2 regions of the Paenarthrobacter sp. NPDC090522 genome follow, and region 1 is predicted to be linked to the other one. Evidence: riboswitches for the same ligand, from Rfam matches in the RefSeq annotation. Region 1 holds a riboswitch; the other holds the start of a gene.
What was found. Region 1 has a riboswitch for cyclic di-AMP ahead of ACIQT2_RS17280 (M23 family metallopeptidase). Riboswitches for the same ligand answer to the same signal wherever they lie in the genome.
Positions count from the first base shown of each region.

Region 1 (7,294 bases):
TTTAATCTCTTTTCGTTTCCGCACGCGGTTGGGGCACGCGCGGTTTGCGGGCAAGCCAGCACTTGGGGGGCATGCTGGCGTACCCCGAACGGGGTTTTAGCGGAGGGTGAAGAATGAAGACGTGCCGGTGGAAGCCACCGAGTGGAGCAAGGTTCCCTGGCTCGGGTTGAGAGCGCTGATCATCATGCCGTTGCCGACGTAGATGCCTACGTGTGCGCCGCCGTTCTGCATGACCAGGTCACCCGGCTGCGGCGTGCTGGTGGCCTTCATGGCAGTCCAGGCGTTGACGCGGGGAATGCTGATGCCGGCCTGGGCGTAGACCCACTGGGTGAAGCCGGAGCAGTCCCAGCCGTTGGGAGTGGTGCCGCCCCAAACGTAGGGGTGGCCGATGCCCGTGTAGGCGATCGCGGCGAGGCCGGAGGCTGCGGCGCTGGAGGCCGTTTCCTTGGCGTCGGAAGACTGTGCGGTGAGCGAGCCTGCAGCCTGGCTGCCAGTGGTCTGGTTACCAGCTGTCTGGGAGCGCTGGGTGGTCTGCGACGCGCGCTGGACCTTCGGGGCTTCCTTGGTGGCCACGACGGGGCTCTCGAAGGAAACAGTGGCCGTGGGCTCTGCAGTGACAACCTCGGTGGTGAGGAGCTGCTGCGTGCTCGTCTCGGCCTTGGAAACATCGGTGTCCGCTGCCTGGGCCGGGAGGCCGACGCTGAGGACGAGGCCGGAGGCTGCGGCGAGAACTGCGGCCTGGCGGCCAACGGTTCCGGCATTCGCTGAAACAGCCTTCGAAAGAGTGTTCAACGGGTGAACCGTCTCGGCGCGGTGGCGCGCAGGGGTAGTGCGTGATGACACGTAGGTAGCCTCTCCCAATGCCTGCGAGGTGAGCTGTCGGATTCGGATGGGAGTCATCCGGCCACGCGCTTCGAGAAGCTTTGTGACTTAACCCCAAGGCCTTCTCTCGAAGACCAAAAGTGGTTCCCCCGCCCCTGCCAGACGAATTTTGCGAACGGATCCTGAGTGGTGGCAGAGCTAGGCAATCCACTCAAGTGCATCGGCCCCCTAAAAAGCCGATGCGCTTTAGACGGTACAACAGTTGAAAGCGAATGTCACATTCAGGTCACGGGGTGTGTCGCGAATGCGAGAGACGACCATCGACTTTGCTTAGAGCCAGCCCATGGGGTCAACAACTTCGCCGTTGACCTGGACCTCGAAGTGCAGGTGGCAGCCCGTGGAGGCGCCCGTGGTGCCGCTCAGGGCTACAACGTCACCGCGGCTGACAGTCTGGCCAACCTTGACGTTGAAGGACGACAGGTGGTTGTACGTGGTCTCAAGGCCATTGCCGTGATCCACCACAACGCGGTTGCCTCCGCCGTACTCGTGCCACCCGGCAAACGTGACCTTCCCGGCGGCGGCAGCGTGGACCTGGGTGCCACACTGGGCAACGAAGTCCTGGCCGCGGTGGAAGTCGCCGGTGCCACCGGTCAGCGGGCTGACGCGGTATCCGAACGGAGAAGCGGTTGTCAGCGTGTCCAGCGGACTTCCAAGGGTGCCCTTGGAGGAACTGGCCTGGATGCTGCCAACGGACTGGGCGCTGAGCAGCTGCTTTAGCTTGCCGTCGGGATCGGCCTTGGTGGCCACCGCCGCACGGCTGAAGTCGATTTTTGCCGATGCTTCCGCGGAAACCTCAGGCTGGCTGCCGCCGGATACGGCAAGGGCAGCTTCTGTTTGGCCCGACTCGGAGGTGGCCATGACGGGGCTTGTGGCCGGCAGACCGACAGTGAGGGCGAGGCCTGTGGCGGCCAGGGCCACCCCGGCTTTCTGCCCTACGCCACTGGCTGCGGCGAAATCGGCAACCTGGCGCAACGGGCTCTTACGGCGGCGCACCTGACGCTGGGTGTCGCGCGGCCGGATCTCCGTTACGACGCGGGCTGGCCGCAGCTCAGCAGCGGGGCCGGACGCGCGTCGGCGGCCCCTGACGTTCTGCGATGTCAAACTCTGTTCCTCTCTAGAAAGCCTGCGAAGTTAGCTGTCGGATTCGGATCAGAGAGTGCAAAGACCCGGCCCGCACGCAGCGCATACGGCACACAGGTATCCCGGAGGAAATTGCGTAAGTAGGCACTGCTGCTGCGGACTTCACCCCAAGGCTGCTTCTTCAGGCAGCCAATGGTGGTTCCCCCGCCTCTGCCAGTAGTGGATAACACCCCTGATCTGCTGGCAGAGCTCGGCTCCAGATCAGGTAACGCTTTGGTATCGGCGCTAGTAGATAACTATAGGGGATTAAAGCCTTCGGTAATAAATTCGTTATCTTCCGCGGCGCCGCTTTCCGGGGTGGGCCTTTAGCACCTTTCGGCGGAAACTGCAGGTCACGCCGTTCTACCCGACTCTGGTAGTGAGATCAGACACTCCGGCCGGGACACAAGTGAGGCACCCATCCTTTTCGGGAGAGGTGCCTCGGAAGTCCTACGTTCAGCCAACCGCCACGAAGACGTGGGCTGCAACTTCGGGGGGCAGTTCCAGGGCGCCCTCGATGCCGGGGACGCGGACGGAGATGTACTCCCCTACCTGCGCCAACGAAACTGCCGCGCCCGGGCGGATCCCGCCTTCATCGAGTTGGGTCAGGAGTTCAGGCTCGACCTGGATGGGTTCGGCCAACCTGCTCACCACAACCCGTGAGTCCGTGGCGTAGCCGTCCATTGCCTGGATGAGGTTGACGTCGCCCTTGAGGGAGATCTGGCTGGCCCGTCCACCGAGTGCTTCCAAGCCCGGGATCGGGTTTCCGTACGGCGACTCGGTGGGGTGCTCAAGCAACTCGTACAGCCGGCGTTCAACCCGCTCACTCATCACGTGCTCCCAGCGGCAAGCCTCGTCATGCACATAGGCCCAGTCCAGGCCGATGACATCGGCCAGGAGGCGCTCGGCCAGGCGGTGCTTGCGCATCACTTCGGTGGCCCGCTTCCGGCCAACCTCGGTCAACTCCAGGTGGCGGTCATTGGACACGACCACCAGGCCGTCGCGCTCCATGCGGCCGATGGTCTGGGAAACAGTGGGACCGGAATGGCGCAGGCGCTCGGCAATGCGGGCCCGAAGAGCAACGATGTTCTCTTCCTCAAGCTCCAAAATGGTCCGAAGATACATCTCAGTGGTATCGATCAGATCCGTCATCCAGCTCAGCTCTCCTCGAACGCAGTTCTCGCGTAGTGTCCACCGTACCGCGTCCAGACGAGGCGGTCGGTCCCGCGGCGCCGCCCCATGACGCCTCCTCCAGCTTAGCTTATTTGGAATTACTCTGAATAATCCTCCTTCGCGTTCCCGCGCTCCCGGACTGCACCGTTCCACGTGGCGGACTATGACAACCGCAGGTTCCTGCCCGCGCGCCGTGTCAGGCAGAATTGGGGTGTCGAAGGAGCAGTTGATGCCACCTGCCACGACCCATCTTTGACCGATACCCATTGGAGCCACCCGTGAGCGACAACAGCATCACCATTCCCGCCGACCTGCTGCCCAAGGACGGACGCTTCGGCGCAGGACCGTCCAAGGTCCGCCCGGAGCAGGTCGAAGCCCTGTCCGCCGCAGCCACCACCATCCTTGGCACGTCCCACCGCCAGGCACCGGTGAAGAACCTCGTGGGGTCCGTCCGCGAAGGCCTCAGCACTTTCTTCCGCGCCCCGGAGGGCTACGAGGTTGTCCTCGGCGTCGGCGGTTCCACGGCGTTCTGGGATGTCGCAGCGTTCGGCCTGGTGGAGAAGAAGGCCCAGCACCTCTCCTTCGGCGAGTTCGGTTCCAAGTTCGCGGCGGCCACCAACAAGGCTCCCTTCCTGGACGCTTCCTCCATCATCAAGTCCGAGCCGGGCACCCGTCCGTCGCCGCAGGCCGAGGCCGGGGTGGATGTCTACGCCTGGCCACAGAACGAGACGTCCACGGGCGTCTCAGCTCCGGTCAAGCGCGTTGACGGCGCAGACGAAGGCTCGCTGATCGTGGTGGACGCAACCTCTGCCGCCGGTGGCCTGGACGTGGACGTCGCGGAGTCCGACGTGTACTACTTCGCGCCGCAAAAGAATTTCGCTTCCGACGGCGGCCTGTGGCTGGGCCTCTTCTCCCCCGCCGCGCTGGAGCGCGCTGCCCGGGTGAAGGCCAGCGGCCGCTGGATCCCCGACTTCCTGGACCTCCAGACAGCGATCGACAACTCCAAGCTGAACCAGACCTACAACACGCCGTCGTTGTCCACGCTGGTCACGCTGGACGCCCAGGTGCAGTGGCTCAACAGCAACGGTGGCCTGGATTTCGCCAGCAAGCGCACGGCGGACTCCGCCAGCCGCGTGTACTCCTGGGCCGAGGCCTCCGAGTACGCCACGCCCTTCGTGGCCAACGCCGAGGAACGCTCCAACGTCATCGCCACCATCGACTTCGATGATTCGATCGACGCAGCGGCCATCGCCAAGGTGCTGCGCGCCAACGGAGTGGTGGACACCGAGCCCTACCGGAAGCTTGGGCGCAACCAGCTCCGGATCGCCACGTTCGTGGCCATCGAACCGGATGACGTTTCGGCACTGCTCGCCAGCATCGACTACGTGGTTGGCGAACTGAAGAAGTAAACACCATCAGCGGCCGCACGGCCGGAACGTTAAAGGGCGCCTGCCGGGAAGGATTCTTCCCGGCAGGCGCCTTTTTTGTGTCTTCAGTTATTGCTGGCCGGAGTGGTCCGCGTCTTCGACGGCGTCCCCGGTCTCGTCCGAATCGTCATCCGCGTCGTCATCAACCTGGGCATCGTCTTCGCCCGCCTTGACCGTTTCCTCGGCGACGTCTTCCTCGGTCTCTTCAACCAACGGCTTCTCGTCCTCCGGGCGGACCCGTTTGGCCCACGGCACCCATTCCGGCGCAAGGATGGAGTCCTCGGACGGCAGGAGCCCCAGCTCGCTGACGGTGACGATTTTGGACCGCGAGTTACGGGTCACCACGGCGTACCACTGCCAGCCGCCGTAACCTGCCAGCTTCGATTCGAACAGGTGGGTCACCACCCGGTCGCCTTCCGATTTGGCTCCGAGGTGCGCACCTACTTCCCCACGGTTGGCAATGCCTTCCACGGCCTGGCGGGCGACGTCGACGGCGGCAGCCAGGTAGGAGTCCGGCTTGCCGGTGCGCCATACAGGAACGCCGGCGCGCGGCTTCGGGGCTGCGGCCTTGGCTTCAGCGGGCTTCCGCCCGGGAACTTCCCTGGTGGCAGGGGCGTCCCCGTTTGCAGGAGCCTCGGCAACGGGGAGGGCAGGGGTTTCCTGCGCGCCTTCCCCTGCCTCTATATCCCGTGCGGATTCCGATGTCATGGCGTTCCTAGGCTTCCAGCTCGTCGGCAACCTTGCGCAGCGCCATTCCGATCGCCTTGGCCTTGTTGCCTTCCGGATACTTTCCCGAGGACAACGTACCGGACAGATTGTCCAGGACGGTGACCAGGTCCTGGACCAGCGGTGCCAGGTCGCGGGCGTTCATGCGCTTGGCCTTTGCGATGGAGGGGGTCTTGTCCAGGACGCGCAGGCCCAGTGCCTGGGCACCGCGGCGGCCGTCGGCAACGCCGAACTCCACGCGCGTACCGGCCTTCAGCTCGGTGACCCCTGCAGGCAGGGACGTCTTGGGCAGGAAAACTTCCTGGCCGTCTTCGGCCGCGAGGAATCCGAAGCCCTTTTCCTTGTCATACCACTTGACCTTGCCGGTGGGCACGTAATCAACCTTCTTCGTTCTTGCGTGGAAACACGTCGGGCCGCCACCGCATCCACAGAGTCCTGCGGGATCGAGGGTGACAGCCCGCTCCGTGTGGGTCTGTTCCTTCAAGGTTATCCTGCCGGGCACCCTAATCATGCTTCGCACCGTCCCGCGTAGCGGCGACCGCGAGCAAACAGCTAGCGTTGAGGCATGACTTCCACGGGTTACCGCCGCCCCCTGACGATTGCCGCCGCGATCGTTGCCATCATTTCCCTGGCCGCCGTCGCGGCTGTCATGGCCATCGCCTTCAACGGCGGAATTGCACCCGTGTGGATCACGTCGACGGCGCTCTATGGGCTGCCCTTGGCCTTCATCCTGGCCGTTGTTCCCGTGGTGGACGCCGTCCGCCAGCGTCGCCGCCACTAGCTGACCTGCAGTTGCGGGTCCCGCTTTGCGTGGCAAAAAACGAGCCAAGCGCGCAGAGCAGGCCCAGCAACGGTAAATTTGAAGTGATGTCCCTCATTCGCGCGCTCAGCAAGGAACTTGAAACGCGCAGCGACGCCTCGCTGCGGGCTCTTTTTGCCGCGCGACCGGACCTGATCTCGCCCATGGCCCCCGATTTCGCGGCCCTGGCGGCGCGGGCCAGCGCACGGGTCAGTGTGCAGCGGGCCTTGGAACGCCTCACCAAACCCGAGATGCAGGTCCTGGAAACACTGCATCTCTGTACCAACGCGGATACGGGCCACAGTGTTTCGGCGGCAGGACTGAAAAAGGCCATTGCCGGGTCCACCCTCTCAGCCCTGGAACCCATCCTCGCCAAGCTGCAGGAACTGGCTTTGATCCACCGGGCCGAGGCGCCACCGGCCACCCACCCTCCGGCAAGTTCGCGGCAGAAGTTCTACCTTCCCGTGGGCAGCCTGAAGGACGTCATCGGGATCTACCCCGCCGGGCTGGGGCGCAGCTACACCGAGTTGGTCCGGCTCCAACCCGCCTTCGCCCAGCGGGTAGTCCAGTTGGTGGGCGAACTCCACCACAGCGGACTCGGTATCCACCCGGCCAGCACCCCCATGGACGCAGCCCTCTCGCTCCAGCGCTGGACGTCGACCCCCGAGGGCGTCCGCGACATCCTGGCCAACGCACCGGAACGGACCATCGGCCTCCTGGACAAGTTCGGAAGCTGGGCCATGGGTGCCGTGCCCCAAGCGCAAAGGCGCGCCTCGGTCACCCACGAAAGTGCCGACGTCGGGCCTATCGACTGGCTCCTGGCCCGCGGACTGCTGGTCCCCCTGGACGCCGGCCACGTGGAATTGCCGCACAGCGTCGGCATTGCGTTGCGAGGCGGGGCCGTGGTTGACGACTTCACCCTGGCGCCCCCGGTTCCGGAGCTCGGGCACACCAGCGCAGCCCTGCGTCGCAATGCGGCCCTGGGTGCCATTGCAGAAACCCTCCGGCTCGCCAACGAGCTGCTGTTCGCCGTCCGGGAGCAACCCTTGGCAACCCTGCGGAGCGGCGGCGTGGGGGTCCGCGAATTGCGGCGGCTCGCCGAGTCCATCCGCTGCGGCGTCCATCAAACGGCGATCCTGCTGGAAACCTGTGCCCTGGCCGGATTGCT
Region 1 covers NZ_JBIVXL010000014.1:27,787-35,080, reverse strand. Annotated here, with positions in the region: gene ACIQT2_RS17285 (C40 family peptidase) at 97-843, opposite strand; cyclic di-AMP (ydaO/yuaA leader) riboswitch at 848-1,006, opposite strand; gene ACIQT2_RS17280 (M23 family metallopeptidase) at 1,153-1,983, opposite strand; cyclic di-AMP (ydaO/yuaA leader) riboswitch at 1,988-2,228, opposite strand; gene ACIQT2_RS17275 (metal-dependent transcriptional regulator) at 2,458-3,153, opposite strand; gene serC (phosphoserine transaminase) at 3,453-4,583, shown strand; gene ACIQT2_RS17265 (DUF3027 domain-containing protein) at 4,671-5,309, opposite strand; gene ACIQT2_RS17260 (cold-shock protein) at 5,317-5,700, opposite strand; gene ACIQT2_RS17255 (hypothetical protein) at 5,893-6,108, shown strand; gene ACIQT2_RS17250 (helicase-associated domain-containing protein) at 6,195-7,294, shown strand, end outside.

Region 2 (7,294 bases), on a different contig from region 1:
ACGCCGGACGGGCGGGCTTCCTGCTGCGGCGCCGGACGGGCGGCCTCAGTGCGCTGGCGGGCGGCCACCGTGGGGTCACCGAAAGTGGAGCGGACGACGTCGAGTGCGGACCCGGGTGCATTGGCCGGCGCAACAGCGACTGCAGCGTAGCTCTCGGCACCGGTCACGAGGGACTGTGCATAGGCACGGATTTCCTGGGCCAGCTTGGCAATGGACGTCCCGGCCGCGGCAGCGGTTTCCTCGTCAATACCCATGTAGAGCACGAATCCGCGCGCCACGTTGTCGTTGGCAACGGGGCGAAGGCGCTCGGTCTGGGCAACCACAGGGGTGGGCGCAGTAATCGGCGCTGGTTCGCTGGTGGGTACTGCTCGCAACTGGCCGTAAGAGTTGGGGTTATAGCCCTGCGGGACGTACCCGGGTGCCTGCTGGGCGCCCTGGGAACCGGGGGCATAGCCCGGACGGTTGCCGAAACCGGGGCGCAGGCCGGCATTGGAAGCGGCCTTATTGGCGTTACGGACAGAGATGTGGACGTATCCGGATGCAACTGACATGGAGTGCTTACCTCAAAAGTGAATAGCCGTCATCGCGGCTTCGAATGCTGGTTGTCCCCGCAATGAGTCTGGGGAGGGGCGCCCAACGTTGGGCAAGGGGGCGAATGCCTGAAACTTCTTTGGGGTGGAAAGTTAGGCTTGCATTCGACAACAGCGGGTCTCGTCGCCAGCGGGTGTGCTGGACCAGATTGCTGCGGCTGCAGGTGCTGTTGAGTTCTTGTTCACATTGGAAGTGTGCAACGTAACAAAGGCAACACGCAAGTAACAATGTGCCAAACCGTCCACATCCTGAGACATCCGGCACTATTGTGCCTCAAATCACAATTCAGCGAGCCCCTAAAATGAACGCCATTCCATTCGTCCGATGCCCGAAATATTGAACATGCAGTGAACTTTCTTCGACGAATAGTGCATTATGGCCTTCGCGATTTTCCAACCTCCTGCGGCCATGGAATCTCACGATCTGAAACAGTTACTGACCAGTCGCAACTCGACTCCGTCTCGATTTTAGTGGCCCGAATCTGCTACAAGCGGTAGAAACGGGCCACACCGTCCGGCTGGCAGCTCAGGACGTGGTGCCCGAACCCGTCGTCGAGCCCTGTCCGGAGGACGTAGTTGCCGTGGTGAGCCGGACGGAGGAGGCCGTGTAGGTGTCGCCGTCCTTGGTAGCCGTTACCCGCACTGTGGCGCCCGACTTGATGTCCGCGATGGTCAGGCTGCTGGTGGTGCTGCCCCGCTGCCTGGTGCCTTGGGCTACGGCTGTATCCGAACTGAGGACATACGTCCTGGAGAACCCATCGGAGCTCTTGACCGTCAGGGAAGTGGACGAAACCTCACTGACCGTTCCGAGCTGATCGGCCATGGTCACGTATTCGTTGTCCCGGAGGACCACGTACTCGGAATGGATGGCGGTGTTCAGGCCTCCGGCCATGCCCAAGCCGTCAGGCGACATGCCGCCCATCTGGCCGGGCATGCCCATGCCATTCTGGCCCGTTCCGCTCCCGTCCTGGCTGGTTCCCCCGGGTCCGAGGCCCTGTCCCGGGACGCCTTGCTGCGCACCGGCTCGGCCGGCCTGGCCCAAGGGCACGTTTGCCGCATCTGCCGAGCCGGCGTTGCCCAGGGAGTAGAAACCCGCAGCCGTTCCTGCGGCGACAACTACGGCAACGCCGGCAACGATCAGTGTCCGCTTGAGAGTCCAGCGGCCCTGCAGGGTTCCCTTGTCCTTGCCGGGCAGGGAGCTGCCCCAGCCGTTTGCGGGCGGAGCACCCCCGCCATTGGTGTTCGACGCCGGAGCTTTCCATCCGCTGTTGGCTGCGGTAGAGCCCGACGGCGAAGCTCCCCATCCGCTGTTGGCTGCGGTAGGGCCCGACGGCGGAGCTCCCCACCCACTGTTGGCTGCGGAAGGGCCCGACGCCGGAGCTCCCCACCCTGCCGACGGCTGGTTTCCGCCGGGCTGGGTAGCGACCTGCCGCGTTTCCTGGGTCGGCGCGCCGCCGGGTAGGTCTCTGCGGCCCTTCTGGGAATCTGCCTCGCCCCATGCCCACGAGGATCCGGGATTGGCTTCTCCGGGGCCGGGCTGCGCGGTTTCCTGCTTCGGTCCGGTATTTTCCCGGGGTGTGCCTTGGTTTCCCTGGGTGGTGCCCTGCGGGGCCGGGGACGTGGGGCCTTCGGGGTGCTGCTGCTCGTTCATGGTTCTCCAGATGGGGTTGTTGGTCCTCTTAGGCCCCAGAGTCTGCTGCCTGGCTGTGCGGAAGCTGTGTTGAGGAGCAGTCCCTCCTGTGACCTGTGGATTCGCGTGTTCCAGGACTCCCATCTCGCTAGTGTTGACTTCACAGGGTCCTCACAGGACCGGCAAAGCGCCGGCAAACCAGCAGATTGGAGAGTTGTCACATGGCATCCCCGCACTCCATGACCAACAACCTTCCCCAGCTCTCCCACCCGGACGGCTCCCCCATCCGCGCCCTGGTGGTGGACGACGAGCCGAGCCTCGCCGAGCTCATGAGCATGGGCCTCCGCATGGCCGGCTGGTCCGTCGCCGTGGCCGCAGACGGCCCCGAGGCCGTGAAGCTCGCTAAAGACTTCCGCCCGGACGTCCTGGTGCTGGACGTGATGCTTCCCGGATTCGACGGAGTTGAGGTCCTGAACCGGATCCGCGCGTTCGCCCCGGAAGTCCCCGCTCTCTTCCTCACCGCGAAGGATGCAGTACAGGACCGCATCGTTGGCCTGGCTGCGGGCGGCGACGACTACGTGACGAAGCCGTTCAGTATGGAGGAAGTCCTGCTGCGCCTTCACCGTTTGGTACAGCGTTCGGGTGTTGCCGCCATGGACACCGCAGAACTCGTGGTGGGCGACCTGACCCTAAACGTGGACACCCGCGAAGTAACCCGGGCCGGCGAGGACATCGCCCTCACGGCAACCCAGTTCGAGCTCCTGCGCTACCTCATGGAGAACCCCAAACGCGTGGTCAGCAAGGCCCAGATCCTCGACCGCGTGTGGGACTACGACTTCGGCGGGCAGGCGAACATCGTGGAGCTCTACATCTCCTACCTGCGCAAGAAAATCGAGGCCAACCACCCGCCCATGATCCACACCGTGCGTGGCGCAGGCTACGTCATCAAGCCCGCGGACTGAACCTTGACCACACTCTCAGGGGTCGCCCGGAAGACGCAGCGGAGCTGGCTGGACCCATCCACCTGGCATTTGCGGACCCGCCTGGTGCTCGTAGCCATGGCGCTGCTCGTTGCCATCTGCGGGGCGGTGGGAGTGGTGAGCTATGCGTCCATGGACATGGTGTTCAACCGGCAACTGGACCGGCAATTGGAGCAGGCGTCCAGCCGCGCGAACGACTTTGGCAGGCCACCCTCCAGCTACCCGAACGGCCGGCCGGACCCCCTCGAAGCTCGCGGGCAGGGCGCCGGCACCCTGAATGCGCGGATCAGCGGATCGACCGTCAGCAGCGCCGGGCTCATCGACGCTTCAGGGAACCGGGCAACGCTCTCCGCCGAAGACAAACAGGTCCTGCTGGACCTTCCCTTGGACAACCGACCCGTTGACCGATCACTGTCCAACGGCGACTACCGCCTGGTCGCCGTCAAAACGGCCTATGGGGACGTGATCGTGACTGGCCTGCCGCTCGCCGACAAACAAAGCACCGAAGCGTCCCTCGTCTGGACCATGGTGTTCGTATCGCTCGGTGGCTTGGTATTGATTGGGCTGGCCGGAACCGTCATTATCCGGCGGACCATGCGGCCACTGGAGCAACTGTCCGAAGTGGCCACCAAGGTTTCCCGCCTGCCCCTCGACGCCGGCGAGGTGGCCCTCGCGGTGCGCGTACCCCCGTCGGCTTCCCACCCCGGAACAGAGGTAGGCAGCGTGGGCTACGCCCTCAACCAGATGCTGAACAACGTGGCCAGCGCCCTCGAAGCCAGGCAGGAAAGTGAAACCAAAGTCCGGCAATTCGTTGCCGACGCCTCGCACGAGCTCCGCACGCCCCTTACGGCCATCCGGGGTTACACCGAGATGCTGCGGATGACCGAGAATTTCACCGAGGATGGCCGCAAGTCGCTGTCACGCGTCCAGAGCCAGTCGGAGCGGATGAGCACCTTGGTGGAGGACCTGCTGCTCCTGGCCCGATTGGATGAAGGGCAGCCTTTGAAGGTCACGGACGTGGACCTGACACAGTTGGTCATTGAAACCGTGACTGACGAGAAAGTCATGGCCCCGGACCACGTGTGGCAGCTCAAGCTTCCGGATGAGCCCATTACGGTCCGTGGAGACGGCACGCAACTTCATCAGGTGCTGGCCAACCTGCTGTCCAACGCCCGCAAGCACACCGATCCGGGCACCACTGTGGTCACCGGCGTCATGCTGAGCGCGGACGGGAGTGCAGTGGTCACCGTGACGGACAACGGGCCCGGTATTCCCGCGGATTTCCAGGGCCGCATCTTCTCCCGTTTTGCCCGGGCCGACGCGGCACGTTCGGGATCGGAGGGCACGTCGGGCCTGGGCCTGTCGATTGTCGAATCGATCGTCGGAGCACACGGTGGCAGCGTCGAAGTCACCTCAAAACCGGGGCGCACGGAGTTCGCCTTGCGCCTCCCCTCAGTGACCAGCGAACAGGTGTAACGAAACCGGCAAGGCGACGCACCGGCGTCGTGATCTCTGTTACCTAAATGTGACTTAAGCAAAATCCTCCTGTACCGTCGAAAGGGTGGGTCGCCCCAAGAGGCCCACACCCGGGATGCGCCGAGCTCTGCCACTTCCCGGAGTTCCGTTCTCATCGAGGCAGAGACGGGGGACCCAGAGTCTCCGGGCCAGGCATTGCGCCGGCCCTTGGGGTGAAGCCGCAGCTACGCGCGCGGCCGGATGACCTCATCCGAACCCGACAGCTAACTCCGCAGGCGCTGAGAGGTAATCACACATGTCTGAATTCAAGGATCAGACGCGCCATTCCGCGCGTCACCGCGACGAAAACGATGCTCCCCTGACCAAGTCGCAGGCCGTTCTGAAGAACGCCGCACGCCAGGGCAAGGCCGGCCACCGCATGTCGGTCGTAGCAGGTGTCGTTGCCGCCGCACTCGGCGTCGCTTCGCTGGGACAGGCCGCCAACGCCGCGTTCAACCTGCCGGAACTGAGCCAGGCAGCGCAGACCCAGGCCGCCGTACAGTCTGACCCGAACGCCAACGCTGCCTCAGACGCAGCTGCGGAAAAAGCTGCTGCGGATCGTGCAGCTTCGGCCAAGGCCGCAGCGGACCAGACAGCGGCCGCAAAGGCTGCAGCCGAGAAGGCCGCCGCCGACAAGGCAGCTGCAGACAAGGCTGCCGCAGACAAAGCCGCAGCAGACCAGGCGGCTGCAGCACAGGCCGCAGCCGAGAAAGCTGCTGCCGACGCCGCCGCCAAGGCTGCCGCTGACAAGGCAGCAGCAGCAGCTGCAGCCGCCGCTGCCGCGCCCAAGGCCGTGGACGATCCCGCCGCAGCCAAGGCCTACGCTGCCAGCATCCTGGCCAGCTACGGCTGGGGACCGGGCGAAATGACCGCCCTGAACACGCTGTGGGAGAAGGAATCCAACTGGCGCACCACGGCCACCAACGCTTCCAGCGGCGCATACGGCATTGTCCAGTCGCTTCCGGCTTCCAAGATGGCTACTGCCGGCGCCGACTGGCAGACCAACTACCAGACCCAGATCAAGTGGGGCCTGAACTACATCAAGGAACGCTACGGTTCGCCGTCCGCAGCCCTTGCCTTCCACTTGGCCAACAACTGGTACTAAGCCCGCAGGCTTTCCGATAGCCGCTCCTGTTCCCGCCGCGCGCATCAACCCCAACTGATGCGCACGGCAGGACCGGGGGCGGCTTTTCGCCTGTCCAGACGCCGCCACAGTTACACAGTCCCGTCACAGCTTCCGCCTAAAGCCCTCACAATCGGCGGATCCACTCTGGATGCATGACGCTCATAGATCCAGCCACCAGTGCGCTGCCGAGCCCCGCCCATGCGGGGCACTCCGCCGCTCCTGCCTTGCCCCACCGGCAGATGCGGCGCTCTCCCGTGGACACCCGGACCACAGTTCCCGTCCTGGACGTCACCGTTCCCGTCCACAACGAGGAAACGGACCTCGAGGAATGCCTGCGCCGCCTGCACGGACACCTCGTGGACACTTTCCCGCATTCCTTCCGCATCACGGTGGCGGACAATGCAAGCACGGACAACACCCTGAAGATCGCCGAGCGACTGGCCCGCGAACTCCCCGAGATTGCCGTCATGCGCTTCGAGGAAAAGGGCCGGGGCAACGCCCTCCGTCAGGTCTGGCTCGCGTCGCCTTCCCCCGTTCTGGCCTACATGGACGTGGATCTCTCCACAGACCTCGCCGCCTTGGCGCCGCTCCTGGCGCCCCTGATCTCCGGGCACTCGGACCTGGCCATCGGCACGAGGCTCTCCCGCAACTCCCGGGTAGTCCGTGGGCCGAAGCGCGAATTCGTGTCCCGCAGCTACAACGTCCTCCTGCACACCGTCATGGGTGCACGGTTCTCCGACGCGCAGTGCGGCTTCAAGGCCATCCGCGCGGACGTTGCCCACCAGATCCTCCCGCACACGCTGGACAACGCCTGGTTCTTCGACACCGAACTGCTGGTCCTCGCCGAACGCTGCGGACTCCGCGTCCATGAAGTCCCCGTGGACTGGACCGACGATCCCAACTCAAGCGTCGACGTCGTACGTACCGCACTGGCCGACCTGCGCGGAATGGCGCGCCTGACGCGCGACCTGGTCACCGGACGCATCCCCGTTCCCGAACTTCGTGCCGCCCTGGCGCGCGGACCACTCCCCGCTTCCTCACGGACCTCCGAGGCCACGCCGCGGACGAGCCTGTTCGGGCAACTGGTTCGCTTCGGATTCATCGGTGCTGTGTCCACCGTGGCCTACCTGGTGATTTTCCTGTTCTGCCGCAGTTTCATGGACCCGCAGCTCGCCAACTTCCTGGCGCTCATCATCACCGCCGTGGCCAACACCGCCGCCAACCGGCGCTTCACGTTCGGCATCCACGGCGGCAACCACGCACGGCACCACTTCGAAGGGCTGATCGTCTTTGGCATCGGCTTGGCGCTCACCTCCGGCGCGCTCGCCCTGGTGCATGGAAGCACGACGCCGGACCGCTGGGTTGAGGTGGCCACCGTGGTTGGGGCGAACCTCACCGCGACAGTAGCCCGCTTCCTGCTGTTCCGCCTGTGGGTCTTCCGGAAGCCGTCCCA
Region 2 covers NZ_JBIVXL010000020.1:28,186-35,479, forward strand. Annotated here, with positions in the region: gene ACIQT2_RS20265 (winged helix-turn-helix domain-containing protein) at 1-551, opposite strand, end outside; gene ACIQT2_RS20270 (hypothetical protein) at 1,117-2,241, opposite strand; gene ACIQT2_RS20275 (response regulator transcription factor) at 2,442-3,182, shown strand; gene ACIQT2_RS20280 (sensor histidine kinase) at 3,186-4,676, shown strand; cyclic di-AMP (ydaO/yuaA leader) riboswitch at 4,785-4,968, shown strand; gene ACIQT2_RS20285 (hypothetical protein) at 4,972-5,820, shown strand; gene ACIQT2_RS20290 (glycosyltransferase) at 5,994-7,294, shown strand, end outside.
Region 2: it holds a riboswitch for cyclic di-AMP, as region 1 does, so the genes downstream of both, ACIQT2_RS20285 (hypothetical protein) here and ACIQT2_RS17280 (M23 family metallopeptidase) in region 1, are expected to answer to the same signal.